3 regions of the Rhizobium sp. UGM030330-04 genome follow, and region 3 is predicted to be linked to each of the others. Evidence: riboswitches for the same ligand, from Rfam matches in the RefSeq annotation. Region 3 holds a riboswitch; each other region holds the start of a gene.
What was found. Region 3 has a riboswitch for cobalamin ahead of metE (5-methyltetrahydropteroyltriglutamate--homocysteine S-methyltransferase). Riboswitches for the same ligand answer to the same signal wherever they lie in the genome.
Positions count from the first base shown of each region.

Region 1 (5,925 bases), on a different contig from region 3:
AAATATTCGCCGGAAGCATATTTGGAATTTTCAAAGCCCTTGAAGCTCTGACCTCTTTCCACCGCCAGCCGGTTGCTCGCACGGATGGCGTGATAGGTCACCGTGTAGAAATAGATATTGGTGAAATCGATGCCCTCTTCGGAGCCATAGAAAATGCGTTCGCGCGCCAGATAACCGTGCAGGTTCATCTGGCCAAGCCCGATGGCGTGGCTGGCGTCATTACCCTTTTCCACCGAGGGCACGGAGGAGATATGGCTCATATCCGACACCGCCGTCAGCGCCCGGATGGACGTTGCGATCGTCTTGCCGAAATCGGCGGAATCCATTGCGGCGGCAATATTGAGCGAACCGAGATTACACGAAATATCCTTGCCCATGTGGCTGTAGGAGAGATCGGCATTGAACTCGCTCGCCTCGCTGACCTGCAGGATTTCCGAGCAGAGATTGCTCATGCTGATACGGCCGGCGACCGGATTGGCGCGGTTCACCGTATCCTCGAACATGATGTAGGGGTAACCGCTCTCGAACTGGATTTCAGCGATGATCTGGAAGAATTCGCGCGCCTTGATCTTCTTCTTGCGGATGCGGCTGTCGGCGACCATCTCATGATATTTTTCGCTGACCGAAATCTCTGTCAACGGCACGCCATAAACCCGCTCCACATCATAAGGCGAGAACAGGTACATATCCTCGTTATTGCGGGCGAGTTCAAAGGTAATATCGGGGATCACAACACCGAGCGACAGGGTCTTGATACGGATTTTTTCATCCGCATTTTCGCGCTTCGTATCGAGGAAGCGCATGATATCCGGGTGATGGGCGTGCAGATAGACAGCACCCGCGCCCTGGCGTGCGCCAAGCTGGTTGGCGTAGGAAAAGCTGTCTTCCAGAAGCTTCATCACGGGGATGACGCCGGAAGACTGGTTTTCGATCTGTTTGATCGGCGCTCCGGCCTCGCGAATATTGGTCAAGGACAGCGCCACGCCGCCACCGCGCTTGGAAAGCTGCAGGGCGGAATTGATGGAGCGGCCGATGCTCTCCATATTGTCTTCCACGCGCAGCAGAAAACACGAGACCAGCTCACCGCGGCTCTTCTTGCCGGCGTTGAGAAAGGTCGGCGTTGCCGGCTGGAAGCGGCCGGAAATGATCTCGTCCATCAGATCACGGGCAAGCTGCTCGTCACCGCGCGCCAGAGCCAGCGCCACCATGCAGACGCGATCCTCATAACGCTCGAGATAACGTTTTCCGTCGAAGGTCTTCAGCGTGTAGGAGGTGTAATATTTGAACGCCCCGAGAAATGTCGGAAAGCGGAACTTCCGGGCATAGGCTTCGTCATAGAGATCGCGGACGAAATTGAAGGAATACTGATCCAGAACCTCCTGCTCGTAATATCCTTCCGTCACCAGATAATCGAGCTTTTCCCTGAGGTTATGGAAAAACACCGTGTTCTGGTTGACGTGCTGGAGGAAATATTGCCGGGCGGCAAGGCGATCCTTGTCGAGCTGGATCTTTCCGTTCTCGTCATAAAGGTTCAGCATCGCGTTCAGCGCGTGGTAGTCCAGCCCCGTATCAACAGGTTTCTGGCTTGCGGCTACCGGCTGTTTGGCGTCCTTGCGCAGCGCGCCTGAGGTCAGCGTGTCCAAAATCGTTCCAATCCATGTTTGACGTTGACGACATCTTCCTCCGTGCCGAGAAGCTCGAAGCGATAGAGAAACGGCACCGCGCATTTACGCGAGACGATGTCTCCGGCGGATGCGAAAGCTGCGCCAAAATTCGTGTTTCCAGCCGCGATGACGCCGCGAATGAGATTTCGGTTGGAGGGCTCGTTCAAAAACCGGATGACCGGCTTGGGCACGGCCCCTTTCGGGCCGCCGCCCCCATAGGTGGGGGTGACGAGCACATAGGGCTCCGATACATGGGGCACATCTTCTTCAGCGCCGAGCGGCAGGCGAAACAATCGCCGCCCCAGTTTCAGAAGAAAGCGATGGGTGTTTTCAGAGCGGCTGGAATAATAGACGATCAGCCCCATCACACCGACGCCTCAGCTGATCGAGCCGATCATATCAGGCCGGAAACCCGCCCAATGCCGTTCGCCGGCGACAACGACGGGAACCTGCATGTAACCGAGACCCCGCACATGATCGAGCGCATCCGCATCTTCGGAAATATCGACGATCTCATAAGGGACGCCGATGCGGTCGAGCGCGCGATAGGTGGCGGTGCATTGGACGCAGGCAGGCTTGCTGTAAACGGTGACGGTCATAATTTCCTCTCTCGAAGCCGGTTTCGGACACGGCTCAACATTGCCGATTGCAATCGCAATCGGGTGGCGGTGGATCTGTCATTCAGGTGAGGCGCGCGGCCCAGGCAACTCCTCGCATTTCGGGATGGAACCGGCGCCGGTTTCCCTGAAAATGCTGCAAGTCGCAGAAAATCACTCTCTACGCCGACGAGCGCAGCAACTTAAAGAAATGCACTGGCATGACTTCACCCCGAAGCTTGTTCTGGAGGGGGCAGAAAAGGGAGAACGCAAATCATTTGCGTCATACACCTTCCTCCGGACACCCCGCCCGTGGACGTTTGCGCTCAAGGCAGGTCTCCTGACTTGCGGGTCACAACATCTATTCCGGCCTTCCCGGAGCTTTTAGCCCCAGTGACCCAAATCGGAACGATGCTCACCGCTTACAGTTGCGGGGGCAGTTTCGGCCTTGCTCCGCCACGATGGCGTTGCGCACCGAATTCCCGTCTTAGCTTCCAATCCTTGCGAATCGGAAGAACCTCGAACACCACATATAGTATATGAGGAAATTTTCGCGTCAACGAATAGACACACAAAAGCCCCACCCTGTGGATCAAAAAGATTCAACACATGGTCAATAAAGGCTTAACGGCAAATGCGCCTTGCCGCTCAGTGACGGGAAAGCGTTAACCTATTCCCAGATATCGATGCGAATATCGGCAGAACGGGCGTTCTCGATCACCCTTTTTCCGTTGGGAAGATCGTTTTCAAAAAGTTTGGCATGGATCGCATCCGCATCGAGACCATAGCCCTGCCATCTGTTGCGCAGCCTCTCCTCAAGCACGGCGACGGATGGCCCAACGAAAATGGTAAGGTCGAAGCTCTCGGAAAGTGCCGTCCACGGCGCCTCGTTCAGCAGCAGATAATTGCCTTCAGCAAGGATAAAGCGTGTTTCCGGCGCAATCGCCCGGGCAGACGCTATGGCGATCTCGCGGGAACGGTCGAAAACCGGGACAAGCACTTCCTGCCCGCCCTTGCGGACGGCAGAGACGATATCGAGGAAGCCACGCACATCGAACGTTTCGGGCGCGCCCTTGCGCGGCAGCAGCCCGCGCTCTTCAAGGATGCCATTGTCCATATGGAAGCCATCCATGGGCAGCACGGCGGCGGTTTCGCCCCGCGCCAGCAAAGCACCATAAAGCGCGTCCGCCAGCGTGGATTTGCCGGCCCCAGGGGGACCGGCAATGGCAATGATAAAACGAGATTTGCCCTCTGCCCGCCGAAGAACGTCTTCGGCGATCGTCTCAAGCTTCAGCGTCATGCGGCAAGCGTTTCCTTCGGCGCTTCCTTGGCGCCGGTCATGAAGGCGACGGCGTCGGACATGGAGTAGTCCTTCGGATTGATGACGCACAGGCGCTTGCCGAGCCGATGGATATGGATGCGATCCGCGACCTCGAAGACATGCGGCATGTTATGCGAGATGAGAACGATCGGCAGGCCGCGGGAGCGCACATCCAGAATAAGCTCCAGAACACGGCGGCTTTCCTTGACGCCCAGCGCCGCCGTCGGCTCGTCGAGGATGACGACCTTGGAGCCGAAAGCCGCCGCGCGCGCCACGGCCACACCCTGACGCTGGCCGCCGGAGAGGGTTTCCACCGCCTGATTGATGTTCTGGATCGTCATTAGGCCGAGTTCCGACAGTTTTTCGCGGGCGAATTTTTCCATGGCCGGGCGATCCAGCGCCCGGAACAGGCTACCCTGAATGCCGGGTTTACGGATTTCCCGGCCGAGGAACATATTGTCGGCTATGGAAAGCGCCGGCGACAGCGCGAGGTTCTGATACACCGTCTCGATGCCCGCCTTGCGCGCCTCGATCGGCGAGCGGAACTGGACGGGCTGGCCTTCCAGCCTGATCTCTCCCTCATCGGGCGTCACCGCGCCGGAAATCGCCTTGATAAGCGAGGATTTGCCGGCGCCATTGTCGCCGATCACGGCCAGGATTTCACCCGGATAGAGATCGAAATCGGCATGGTCGAGGGCGGTCACGCGGCCATAACGTTTGACGAGATTGCGTGCTGTGAGAATGGGTTCTTTTGCCATCAGCCTGCTACCTTTCTGATCCACTGGTCGATTGCGACAGCCATGATGATAAGGACGCCGATCAACAGATAGGTCCATTGCGGGTCGGTTCCGATGAGCCTGAGGCCGAGCGAAAAGACACCGACGATCAGGGCGCCGAAGATCATGCCCATGATGGAGCCGCGCCCGCCGAACAGCGACAGGCCGCCAATAACCACCGCAGTGATGGATTCGATATTGGCAAATTGGCCGGCGGTCGGTGAAACCGAGCCGATGCGGCCGATGAGGGCCCAACCGGCAAAGGCGCAGATGAGACCGGACAGGGTGTAAACGGTCGTCAGCATGCGCTTGACGTTGACACCGGCAAGTTCGGCGGCATCCGGATCGTCACCGACAGCATAAAGATGGCGACCCCAGGCGGTGCGGTTCAGCACATACCAGAGCAGGGCGACGAGCAGGACCATGGCGATGACGCCATAGGTGAAGACCGCATTGCCGAAACGGATATTGGCGCCGAAGAATTGCAGGATCGGCGCCTGCTGGGCGATATCCTGGGCGCGGATCGTCTCATTCGCGGAATAAAGGAAGTTGGTCGCCAGCACGATCTGCCACATGCCGAGCGTGACGATGAAGGGCGGCAGGCGCATGCGCGAGACCAGTACGCCATTGATGAAACCGCAGAATGCGCCAACGGCGAGACCGCAGAGAATGGAAAGCTCCGCCGGCAAGCCATAGCGGAAGGTAAACTGCCCCATGACGACGGAAGACAGAACCATGATCGCGCCGACCGAAAGATCGATGCCCGCCGTCAGGATGACCAGCGACTGCGCTGCGCCAACGATGCCGACGATCGCGACCTGCTGCAGGATGAGGGTCAACGAGAAGGCCGAGAAGAACTTGCCGCCGAGGAGCAGGCCAAAAACAGTCAGCGACAGCACCAGAACGATAAGCGGCACAGCCGCCGGACTGGAATGGAGAAAATGCTGGAATTTTTCCAGCGCACTCTTGTCGTGCGTATCGAAAGCGGCAACCTGTGTCGAACTTCCTGAAAGCACCTTTTCAAATTCATTATGCGGCTGAGCCCGCACCGGCTGATCGCTCATGGATTTTCCTCCCGATCGCTCCATCGCATCTGCCCTCGAACCGGGCCTCTTTAAAAGGAGAATGATGCGTAGATTCAAAGTGTTGTGAGGCAGCCCACGTCATTCTCGGAGAATATGGGGCGCGCTCGTTTGTTCCTTTGTCCGATCCCCCGGATCGTGCCTGAAATCATTCTGGTCCAAGGGCGGGGGCAAAAAATGCCCCCGCGGGTTTCAACGGTGAGGCATCAACCCCAGCACTTGTTGAGACCTTCCTTCGTGTCGATCGAGTCGAGGCCATTGACCGGCTTGTCGGTCACCAGCTTCACACCGGTATCGACGAAATTCTTGCCTTCGGTCGGCTTCGGCTTTTCACCCGTATCGGCAAACTTCTTGACAGCTTCGACGCCGAGAGCCGCCATCAACAGCGGGTATTGCTGCGAGGTCGCGCCGATCACGCCTTCCGCAACGTTCTTCACACCAGGGCAACCGCCATCGACGGAAACGATCAGAACGTCCTTTTCGCGG
Region 1 covers NZ_QKML01000001.1:581,410-587,334, forward strand. The annotation lists gene nrdE (class 1b ribonucleoside-diphosphate reductase subunit alpha) at 1-1,643, opposite strand, end outside; gene nrdI (class Ib ribonucleoside-diphosphate reductase assembly flavoprotein NrdI) at 1,631-2,029, opposite strand; gene nrdH (glutaredoxin-like protein NrdH) at 2,042-2,263, opposite strand; cobalamin riboswitch at 2,574-2,797, opposite strand; gene N434_RS02920 (nucleoside triphosphate hydrolase) at 2,931-3,560, opposite strand; gene N434_RS02925 (ATP-binding cassette domain-containing protein) at 3,557-4,339, opposite strand; gene N434_RS02930 (ABC transporter permease) at 4,339-5,421, opposite strand; gene N434_RS02935 (sugar ABC transporter substrate-binding protein) at 5,646-5,925, opposite strand, start outside.
Region 1: another riboswitch for cobalamin. It lies ahead of nrdH (glutaredoxin-like protein NrdH); the one in region 3 lies ahead of metE (5-methyltetrahydropteroyltriglutamate--homocysteine S-methyltransferase).

Region 2 (5,925 bases), on a different contig from region 3:
GCTGTTGCCGCCTTGCGGCAACAGCTTATGTTATCTTCCTGAAATACGGATTTCGTGAAGTATAACACCCCTGCCACCGGCCGGGGACATCGAACGGATCGCACAATTGACCCGGCGCAGCCGCATCATCGGCCTCCTGCTTCCCCTTGTTTTCCTCGCCCCGGCCGCCGCTTTCGCGGATCAGGTCTGCGATACGCTTTATGCGCAATTGCGCGAACCGCCACGTGTCATCGGCAATACGGCCGAGGTTCGGCGTTACGCCAATGCGCTCGCCCGCCAGAACATCGTCATCCGCAAGATCAGGAACGACCTGCGCGGCTATGGCTGCTCATCCGGCAGCGTCGTTGTCTACGGCAACCCCAATGCCGGCCTCTGCACCGAGATCGGCGATGCGCTGGCGGATGCCGAAGCCGAACGCGACGCCATCATCCGCGACCGCGACGATGCCATGGCGGCCGCGCGCAGTGACGACGGCGACATCAGGCGCCAGCGCATTCTCGCGGCCCTCGATGCCAATGGCTGCAGCCCCGCAGAGGATATCAACCCGCAAGTGTCGCCTGCGCCCGATGTGACGCGTTATCCCGATGCCTTCCGGCAGAACGGTGGTGAGCCGGGACAGGCGGGGCTATCGCCCTACCCCAACGCCGCCGCCGAGGGCGGGCTTCGCACACTCTGCGTGCGCACCTGCGACGGCTCGTTTTTCCCGATCGCCTCCAACGCTTCGCCGCTCGATTTCCGCGCCCAGGCGGAGCAGTGCCAGAAAATGTGCCCGGGCACACAGACCGAGCTTTATTTTCACTCCATGACGGATCAGGAAACCGCCGACATGGTCTCCGCCGAAACCGGCAAACCCTACAAGGACCTGCCAACCGCCTTTGCCTACAGGAACGCCTCGGCAAAGGCGCCGGGCTGCGCCTGCAATATGGCCGCCTATCACGAGGACATGCAGAAGCAGGAAGAGGCCGCCCGGCCGGAATCCGAAAAGCCCTATTCCGGCATCACCAGAATTCCATCACCGCAAGGTGACAAGCCCCGGAAACCCGCTGAACAGCAGGCCGCAAAGCCGCCGGAGCAACCCGTTCCTGAACGCGACTATGATCCGAACGACACCAGGGTGCGCGTCATCGGCCCGAAATTCCTGCCTGACCAGACGGGCCGGATCGACCTGAAGAACCCGGCTCTGAAAGGCATTCAGCCACAGCAGTGAAATCTCTTCCGCCCGCGCAACGGGGCGAGCGCCCACCCCTTGTTTCTTCTCCCCGAGGGGGAGAAGTCCGCTGCAGCGGAATGAGGGAGCGAGGGTAGAGATATACCGAGAGCTAGCCCCCTCATCCGACCCTTCGGGCCACCTTCTCCCCGGCCGGGGAGAAGAAACGCGCGGCCGCTGCTGCGTCAAAAAGCAGCGTTTCCTCTCCTCCGCCATCATGCCCAAACGTGCGTTGTGAAACGAGAGGCGACGCTATGCGCATCACATTTCTTACCGCCCACCCCAGCGGTTGCGAAACACCAGTTCCTCCAGCGGCACACGCTGGCGCCAGCCCTTCACCGCCAGTTCCGGTTCGGTATAAAGTTCGTTGACCCGGCCAAGGCACAGCCAGGCGACAATTTCGATATGCTCGGGAATATCGAGAATGGCGCGAATATCGCTGTCGTGGAAAATACTGACCCAGCCGACGCCGACGCCTTCGGCGCGGGCGGCGAGCCAGAGGTTCTGGATGGCGCAGACGGTGGAATAGACATCCGTGCGCGGATTGTGGGTGCGCCCCAGCACCACTTTACCGCCGCGTGTGGGATCGCAGGTGACGCAGATGCTGAGCGGCGCCTTGCGGATGCCTTCGAGCTTGAGACTGCGATAAAGCGCCTGCCGCTCGCCCGCAAACATCGCCGCCGCCTCCTCATTGGCCCGGCTGAAGGCCACAAAGGCGGCCTGGCGCACGGCGCCATCGGTGACGAGCGTGAAATTCCACGGCTGCATGAAACCGACAGAGGGAGCCGAATGCGCCGCCTTCAGGAGACGCTCGACAAGCTCATCCGGCAGCGGATCAGGCAGGAACTGGTCGCGCACATCGCGGCGTGTCTCGATGGCGCGGTAGATCGCCTCCCGCTCCGCACCGGAGAACGGCTGGGCGGGCGAAAGCGCATGATCGAATGGGCTGGCTTGCAATGGATTACCAGCGGACGGGTCGGTCGGCATCGTTTAACCCCAACAATGCGGGCGCGCGGATGCCGAAACCATGCCGGTTTTCGCATGCACGACGCGCCTCTTCAGCAACCTGCCGCCGTCCGCGCGGTTCGGTCTATCCTGTCAGGCCGGTCTTCTGACTCGGCTTCATCCGCCCTCTTCGCCTTCCCGAATGACTTCAGTGGCTTGTGAAAAGAGCATCCGCCTCACAGCGCTGGGCACGTTCCGGTCTTTCACCGGATTCCCGATTCTCCCGCCACAAGGGCGGGCACCTGACGAGGAAACTTATGATCAAGAAGACTTGCGAATGCAAGTATCGCTAAGGCGGTGCGGCAATGTGACCTTGACGAAACCGCAATCACATTACCCCACTGGGAAATAACGCACATAAGCGAACTCATCACCGTCCGGCGACCAGTTGGGCGAGTTCATCGTGCCCTGGCCGCCGAAAAGCGCAAACAGCGTTTCGACATTACCGCCATCCATATCCATCAGCCGCACGCGCACATCGAGATCACGCGGATGGTCGAAAACGTCGCCGTCATAGGAGACGAACACCACCTTGTCACCTTTGGGAGACGGGTGCGGAAACCAGTCACCATAGGAACTGTCGGTAATGCGCTCCACAGCGGAGCCATCCACCCGCACCCGCCAGATCTGCATCAGTCCGGTGCGGCTGGAATTGAAATAGACCCACGCACCATCGGGCGAATAATCCGGCCCGTCGTTGCGGCCCTCGCCATGGGTCAGGCGCGTCTCGATACCGCTGTCGATATCCATGGAATAGATGTCGAAGACCTGATCGCGAATGCCGCAATAGGCGAAACTCTTGCCGTTCGGCGCCCAGCCATGCCAGTAGGAAGGAAGGTTTTTCGTCATCAGCCTTGGCGCACCGCCCGCCGATGGCAGAAGATAAATGGCGCTCTTGCCGAATTCCACCTTGTCGGAAATGGCATAAAGCGAACCATCAGGCGAAATGCCGTGGTCGTTGTTGCATTGCGTCGCAAAACCGGTATCGACCTTCTCCGGTGAAGCATCACCGGATGGAGACAGGCGATAGAGCAACCCCTCGCTGTTCAACAGCAGATATTTGCCATCCGGCGACCAGTTCGGCGCTTCGAACAGCTCCGGCGTCTGCCACACCACCCGCATCTGCCGGGTGCGGATGTTGAAGATTTCGATGGAACTGCGCATGCTGCCTCCCGGGGCTGTCGATAGTCTGGACGAACCCTTGGCAGACGCAGACATTCCGTTTGCTTTCGCCGCCATGGTGATTATGATCCTATGGCCGCAGGCACCGTCCTGCAAATTCAAATCGGAAAAAACGCCAGCGTTCCGGCACCGCCCGTAACCCTTCCCGTTTCTCCCAGATCCGAGGTTCCGCGATGAATACCATCGCCGATCACGGCATCCGCTTCGGGCGGATCGCCGCAATGCTTCCTGTCAAGAATATCGAAAAGGCCCATGACTTTTATGTCGGTGTGCTGGGCTTCACAAAAACCTTCGAAAACGGCAACCCCGTCGGCTTCATGATCCTCAAACAGGGCAATGCCGAATTGCACCTGACATTGCAGCCCACCCACAAGGCAGCGCCCTTCAACGTGGCGCATATGCTGGTCAGCGATGTCGATACGCTGCATGAGATTTGCAAAAGCCATGGGCTGCGCATCATCAAGGCCCTGCAGGACAAGGATTATGGCCTCAGGGCCTTCGTGTTTGAAGATCCTGACGGCAACCGCATCGATGTGGGGCAGGTTATTTGAGGTGAGTGAAGAGTGGCGCGGGGTTTTCTCTGCGCCATTCATGAACCCCCATCGTGGACCGAGCGCATGCCGCTTGTTTCTTCTCCCCGATGGGGAGAAGGTCGCGGCAGCGGGATGAGGGGGCAAGGATCGTGAGGTACGGCAACGTTGCCCCCTCATCCGACCCTTCGGGCCACCTTCTCCCCAGCGGGGAGAAGAAACTTGCCGCGCCGCCTTACAGACAATTACTCTGGATGACACAGGACCGGCGTTAAAGGCCCCCTTCCGGAAACCGCCTTAATCACCGATCCCGGAACCGGTTGGTGATCGGATAACGCCGGTCACGCCCAAAGTTCTTCTTGGTGATCTTCACACCCGGAGCCGATTGCCGGCGCTTGTATTCGGCGAGATAGAGCAGATGCTCCACCCGGTGCACGGTTGCCACATCATGGCCTCGCGCCAGAATTTCCTCGACCGACATTTCCTTCTCGACAAGGCATTCCAGAATATCGTCCAGCACCGGATAAGGCGGCAGCGAATCCTGGTCGGTCTGGTTGGGTCGCAATTCGGCCGATGGCGCCTTGGAAATGATATTGGCGGGGATGACCTCGCCGGAAGGGCCGAGCGCGCCCGGCGGCACATGGGCGTTGCGCCAGCTGGAAATGGCATAGACCTGCATCTTGTAGAGGTCCTTGATGGGGTTGAAACCACCATTCATGTCGCCATAAAGCGTGGCGTAACCCACCGACATTTCCGACTTGTTGCCCGTCGTCACCACCATCGAGCCGAACTTGTTCGAGACGGCCATCAAAATGGTGCCGCGCGTGCGGCTTTGCAGGTTTTCCTCGGTAATGCCCTCTTCCGTACCCTCGAAGAGATCGGAAAGCGCCGAAAGGAAACCCTCCACCGGCTCGACGATCGGCACGATATCGTACCGGCAGCCCAGCGCTTTCGCGCAATCGGCGGCGTCTTTCAGCGATTCTTCCGAGGTATAACGATAGGGCAGCATGATGCAGCGCACCCGCTCCTCGCCCAGCGCGTCAACGGCAAGTGCGGCGCAAATCGCCGAATCGATGCCGCCGGAAAGGCCGAGAACCACGCTCTTGAAGCCGTTCTTGTTGACGTAGTCGCGAAAGCCCAGCATGCAGGCACGGTAATCCGCCTCCTCGCCTTCGGGAATTTTCGAGAAAGGTCCGCTTTCGCAGCGCCAGCCTTCTTCCGTGCGCTTCCAGTCGGTAACGGCAAGCGTGGCCTCGAACTGGCTCATCTGGAAGGCAAGCGTCCTGTCGGCATTGAAGGCGAAGCTTGCGCCGTCAAACACCAACTCGTCCTGCCCGCCCAGCTGGTTGGCGAAAACCAGCGGCAGGCCGCTCTCGATCACCTGCCTGAGCGCCACCTGATGGCGCACATCCAGCTTGCCGCGATAATAGGGCGAACCGTTCGGCACCAGCAGGATTTCCGCTCCGCTTTCGGCCAGCGTCTCGCACACGCCCATGTCATTCCAGATTTCCTCGCAGATCGGAATGCCGATCCGCACACCGCGGAAATTATAGGGGCCGGAAATCGAACCTTCGGCGAAAACCCGCTTCTCGTCGAACTCGCCGTAATTGGGCAGGTCGATCTTGTCGCGCAGCGCAATGATCTTGCCGCCATCCAGAAGCGCCACCGAATTGTGCCGGCCCGTCTCGCCCTGGCGTGGAAAACCGATGACGACACCCGGCCCGCCATCGGCGGTGTCCGCTGCCAGTTCTTCCACAGCCTTAAGGCAGGCCTTCAGGAAAGCCGGCTTCAGCACCAGATCCTCAGGCGGATAGCCTGAAATGAACAGCTCGGTCAGAAGCAGAAGATCGGCACCCTGCGTTGCCGCATCGGCCCTTGCCTCACGCGCCCTGACGAGATTGCCCGCCACGTCGCCAACGGTGGGATTGAACTGCCCGACGGCAATCCGGAGATGGTTCTGGATATCGTGTCTGTCGCTCATGGTTTTTCAATACCGCGCCC
Region 2 covers NZ_QKML01000004.1:281,240-287,164, reverse strand. The annotation lists gene N434_RS08450 (DUF2865 domain-containing protein) at 107-1,207, shown strand; gene bluB (5,6-dimethylbenzimidazole synthase) at 1,478-2,194, opposite strand; cobalamin riboswitch at 2,292-2,473, opposite strand; gene N434_RS08440 (TolB family protein) at 2,546-3,376, opposite strand; gene N434_RS08435 (glyoxalase superfamily protein) at 3,568-3,945, shown strand; gene N434_RS08430 (NAD+ synthase) at 4,226-5,905, opposite strand.
Region 2: another riboswitch for cobalamin. It lies ahead of bluB (5,6-dimethylbenzimidazole synthase); the one in region 3 lies ahead of metE (5-methyltetrahydropteroyltriglutamate--homocysteine S-methyltransferase).

Region 3 (5,925 bases):
GTCGGCGTCCATCGCCGCGATCGCGTCGATGATCTGGTTGAATTCGGAATAGCACATATGGGTGTGCACCTGCGTCCGGTCGTCCACGCCGCTCGAGCAAATGCGGAAGCACTCCACGGCCCAGCCAAGATAATCCTGCCAGTCCCGGTGGCGCAGCGGTAAACCTTCACGAAGAGCTGCCTCGTCGATCTGGATCATCTGCGCACCGGCAGCCTCGAGATCATTGACCTCATCGCGAATGGCGAGCGCGATCTGGCGGCACGTCAGGCTTCTTGCGATATCATCGCGGACGAACGACCAGTTGAGGATCGTCACCGGGCCGGTCAACATGCCCTTGACGGGCTTATCAGTGAGTGACTGCGAATATTCCCACCAGCGAACCGTCATGGGTTTCGGCCGCGCCACATCACCAAAGATGATCGGCGGGCGGACGTAACGCGAGCCGTAACTCTGCACCCATGCATGCCGGGTGAAGGCGAAGCCGGAAAGCTGTTCACCGAAATATTGCACCATGTCGTTGCGTTCAAACTCACCGTGGACGAGAACATCAAGGCCGATTTCCTCCTGCCAGCGAATGGTCGCTTCGGTTTCCTTCTGCAGGAAACCTTCGTATTGCGCATCGGTCAGCGCCCCCTTCGAATGTGCGGAGCGGGCCTTGCGCACCTCTGGCGTCTGCGGGAAGGAACCGATGGTCGTCGTCGGGAAAAGCGGCAGCGCAATGGCCTGTGACTGCACCTTCTGGCGCTCGGCAAATGGGCTCACCCGTTTCCTGTCGGCCTCGCCAATCGTTGCGATACGCTTTTGCACGGTGGCATCCGTCACCTTTGGTGAGGATGCGCGTGCGGCAACCGCTTTCGAGGCAGCCTCCAGTTCCGCCGCAACAGTGGCCTTGCCCTCACCTAGAGCCTTGCCAAGTGTGGCAAGCTCATCGAGCTTCTGGGTGGCGAAGGAAAGCCAGCTTTTCAGATCGGCGTCGAGGCCGGTTTCCAGTTCGAGATCGACCGGAACATGCAGCAGCGAGCAGGAAGGCGCGATTTGAAACGCTTCCAGACCCCGCGCGGCAATGGCCACCTCCAGCCGCGTGACGATTGCGGCAAGATCGGCACGCCAGATGTTGCGACCATCAATAACGCCGAGGGAGAGGACCCGGCCGGCGGGCAACGCCTTCAACACCGCCTCGAATGCGCCGGGTGCTCGCACCAGATCCACATGAAGGCCCGCAACCGGCAGCACCGTGACAGCTTCGAGATTGTCCTCGAGCCCACCGAAATAGGTGGCGAGCAGGATTTTCAGGTCCGGCGCGGCTTTCGACAGGGCCTGATAGGCGACGGCAAGCGCATGGCGCTCACCTTCGGAAAGATCCAGCACCGCAACCGGTTCGTCAATCTGCACCCAGTCGGCACCGGCGGCCTGCAGGCGGCGCAGCAATTCTGCATAAACCGGCAGCAGCTTCGCCAGCAGATCGAGCGGCTTGAACGCGGCCTCCCGCGCCTTGGCGAGCTTCAGGAAGGTGACCGGTCCGAGGATAACGGGACGAGTGTGAATACCAAGCGCCTTCGCCTCAAGGAAATGCTCGACGGGCTTTTGCGAGGTGAGCACGAAATGCTGATCCCCGGAAACCTCCGGCACCATGTAATGATAATTCGTATCGAACCACTTGGTCATTTCCAGCGCCGGAACGCCCCGACCGTGACGGGTATTTTGCCCGTGAGCATGGCCGCAATCCGCATGGGCCTCGCTCTGGCTGCCGCGCGCCATGGCGAAATAGGTCGACAGGGAGACATCTCCACCCGTCCATTCGTAAACCGAGGGAATGGCACCCACCATCACGGCCGTATCAAGAACATGGTCGTAGAGGGAGAAATCATTGGAGGGGATATGGGTAATCCCCTTTTGCTGCTGAAGCGCCCAGTTTTCGGCGCGCAGCCGGGCAGCGGTTTCGAGCAGTTCCGTCTCGGAAATCTTGCCGGACCAGAAGCCTTCAAGCGCGAACTTCAGTTCGCGATGGCGTCCGATCCTCGGAAAACCGAGCGATGCGACTGGAATGGTCTTGTCTGGCATTGTCATACCCCATTTGGTTGTGGGGGCATGGGTAAAGCGGACGCGTGCAGGCCCGGCCTGTGCCGGACCATTGCAGCAACCACCGGGACACCCCGCCCGTGGACGTTATTTTGTCCTGGCAGGTCTCCTGGCTTACGGGTCGTCGCCTTTGCCCGTCTTCCCGGGGTTTATCCCAGTGACATGTTGGACAAAGGCTCGCCGCTTACAGTTGCGGGGGCAGCTCCGGTCTTGCCGATCGTCGGCGCACCGTATTCCCTCTTAGCTCCGGGATCGAACAAACAAGCCCGGAGAACCATGACACCCGCATTTCTCACCACGGGCGCCACAATGTCAATAGACATAAAGAAATCTTTATATCTTTATTTCTCTGAATTCAGGATACGACCGCACCGGGGCCTGGCACAGCACCCGCCGGCACCTTGCCCAGAATGATCATGCCAAGCACCTCGTCCTTGGTGACATCCTGCGTGCGGGCATGGCCCACCACCTTGCCGTTCTTCATCACGAAGACCCTGTCGGCCAGATCGAAAACGTCGTGAATATCGTGGCTGATGAGGAAGATGCCGATGCCCTGCCGCTTCAGCTCCTTGACCAGATCGCCCACCTGCGCCGTTTCCTGCGGCCCGAGTGCGGCGGTCGGCTCGTCCATGATGAGGATGCGGGCATCGAACAGAATGGCGCGGGCAATGGCGACGGATTGCCGCTGGCCGCCGGACAGTGCCTTCACCGGTTCCTTGAACCGCCGGAAATTCGGGTTGAGACGCCCCATCACCTCGCGGGCGGAAGCCTCCATGGCGACATCGTCAAGCGTGCCCCATTTCGTCTTCAGCTCGCGGCCGAGATAAAGATTGGCGGCCGCATCGACATTATCGGCCACGGCAAGCGTCTGGTAGATGGTCTCGATACCGTATTTCTTGGCGTCGCGGGGATTGCGGATATCGGCATCCTCGCCATTGATGAGGATATCGCCGCCATCGCGCCGGTAAGCGCCGGAAAGAATCTTGATAAGGGTCGATTTACCCGCGCCGTTGTGGCCGAGAAGGGCGACCACCTCACCGGGGAAAAGATCGACAGAGGCGTTTTCCACCGCATGGATGCCGCCGAAGGAAATGGAAATATTGCGCATTTCCACGAGGGGCGTGACTTGGTCGGTCATAGGAGTTCTCCTCGGTTCTTACTTGGCGCGGGCGCGGTAGATGGTGTCGAGCCAGACGGCGACGACCAGGACCACACCGACGACGATGCGCTGGAAGGGCGTATCGATGCCCACCAGCACCATGCCGGATTGCAGCGATTGCATGACGAGCGCGCCGAGCATCGCGCCCGCTATGGTGCCGACACCGCCGGCAAGCGAGGTGCCGCCGATGACGGCCGCCGCGATGGTATAAAGCTCGTCCAGTTCGCCCTGGGCATTGGTGGCCGCGTTGAGGCGGGCGGTGGAGATGGCTGCGGCGATGGCGCACAGAACGCCCATCAGCGTGAAGATCTTTACCGTCACCCAGCGGGTCTTGATGCCGGCGAGTTCGGCTGCTTCCGGATTGCCGCCGATGGCGAAGACATAACGCCCGAAACGCAGCCGTGTGGCGATAAAGGTCATGACCGCACCGACGGCAAGCGCCATCAGCACCGGAATGGCGATGCCGTGCGAAATGAACAGACCGCCTTCAGGCCAGGCGATACCATTGGCATCGGCATAGTTGCGGGCGATGTTGACCGGCCATGGGTAGCTGTTGACCACGGTTACGAAGCCGATGACGACGAGGCAGCCGAGCGCCACCAGAAAATATTCCGCCCAGACGGGCCGCAATGGAAAGCCGAAGCGGCGGCGCTGGTGGCGGGAATTGAGGATGGCCGCCACAATGGCGATGCAGGCGACGACGGCCGCGATCCAGCTCCATGTCGCACCGATCGAACCGCTGGTGCCGCCGCCCATCAGGCGGAAGGTGGAATCCATCGGCGCCACGGTGCGGCCGCTGGTGATGAACCACGTGCCGCCGCGCCAGACCAGCAGGCCACCAAGCGTGACGATGAAGGACGGCACGTTGAGGAAGGCGACGATGGAGCCCTGCAACATGCCGATCGCGCCGCCAACGAGAATGCCGGTGAGAAGCGTGACGATCCATGTGGCCCAATGTTCGAAACCGAGTATCTGCGGCAGGATTTCCGCCTGCATGACACCCATGATCATGCCGGAAAAACCGAGGATCGACCCAACCGACAGATCGATATTGCGGGTAACGATAACAAGCACCATGCCGGTTGCCATGACAGCGACGGAGGCGGTCTGCACCGAGAGGTTCCAGAGGTTTCGCGGCGTCAGGAACAGGCCGCCGGACAGGATATGAAATCCGATCCAGATCAGAAGAAGCGCGCCGACCATGCCGAGCAGTCTGGTATCCAGCTCGGTTGCGCTGATGAAGCGCGTTATCGAGCCTGTCTTTTCCGTCTTTTGCGACGCTGTGGAATTGGATTGGGTCATATCGGCCATGTACTGCCGGTGCTCCTCACATCTTGGAGCGCTTTCGCTTTTCCCTGAATCGCGAAAACGCTCCAACGCTTTGTTCTGGCACATTTCCGGACGGAAAACCGGGGCCTACTTTTCCTGGAAATGCTCTAAAAGGCGCCGCGCCATGAACCATGGCGCAGCGCCCGAACCGCGGCCTATTCGATCAATCGCAGGCTTTGACGGTTCCGGCCTTCACACCCTGGCAGGCCGTTTCCTTCTTGATCCAGCCGGCGTCGATGACGACGTTCAGATTGTCCCTGGTGATGGCGATCGGCTTGAGGAAGACCGATTGCATCGCCACTTTCTTCGGACCGCCATCAAAGGTAGTCACGCCCTTGATTTCCGTCATCTTCTTGCCGCCGGCCAGTTCCAGCGCGATGCCGGCTGCTTCCTTGCCGAGTTCGCGGCTGTCCTTCCAGACAGACACCGTCTGTGTGCCGAGTGCTACGCGGTTGAGCGCGGCGAAGTCGGCATCCTGACCGGAAACGGGAACCGAACCGGCCATGCCCTGCGCGGCAAGAGCGGCGATTGCACCGCCGGCCGTGCCGTCATTCGAGGCGACGACCGCATCGACCTTGTTATTATTCTTGGTCAGGAACTGTTCCATGTTCTTCTGGGCATTTTCCGGCTTCCAGCCATCGGTATAGGCTTCGCCGACATTTTTGATCTTGCCGCCGTCAATGGCCGCCTTCAGCACTTCCTGCTGACCGGCGAACAGGAAGTCCGCATTCGGATCGGAAGAAGAGCCCTTGATGAAGACGTAATTGCCTTCGGGCTTCACCTTGAAGACTTCGGCAGCCTGCAGACGTCCGACTTCCTTGTTGTCGAAGGTGATGTAGAAGGCGTTCTGGTTTTCGATCAGACGGTCGTAACCAACGACCGGAATGCCCTCGGCAACGGCCTTTTCAACAGCCGGACCGATCGCGTCGCTATCCTGCGCCAGAATGATCAGCGCGTTGGCGCCCTGCGAGATCAGCGATTCCACGTCGGTCAGCTGCTTTGCGGCGGATGATTGCGCATCGGCGGAGATGTATTTCGCACCAGCCTTGTCGAGCGCTGCCTTGATGGCTGCCTCATCCGTTTTCCAGCGCTCTTCCTGGAAGTTCGACCAGGAAACGCCGACGACGAGATCGGCCGCGATAGCCGCGGTATGCAGGGAAACGAGTACGGCTGTACCCGCCAAAAGCTTGGCAAAAGAATTCATGATGTCCTCCCGGTAAGGGCGAAGCCCCACACCTCCATGCAGGGAAAACGCCCGGAAAAAAGCTGACGGTCTCTGTGGTTTCACAATTTTCTCGACAGTCGAGAAAATTAATGTCAGAGATTCCCCATGCTGTCAACAACGGCTGCGGGCAGCA
Region 3 covers NZ_QKML01000006.1:60,684-66,608, reverse strand. The annotation lists gene metE (5-methyltetrahydropteroyltriglutamate--homocysteine S-methyltransferase) at 1-2,061, opposite strand, end outside; cobalamin riboswitch at 2,162-2,373, opposite strand; gene N434_RS10885 (ATP-binding cassette domain-containing protein) at 2,435-3,217, opposite strand; gene N434_RS10880 (sugar ABC transporter permease) at 3,236-4,540, opposite strand; gene xylF (D-xylose ABC transporter substrate-binding protein) at 4,731-5,771, opposite strand.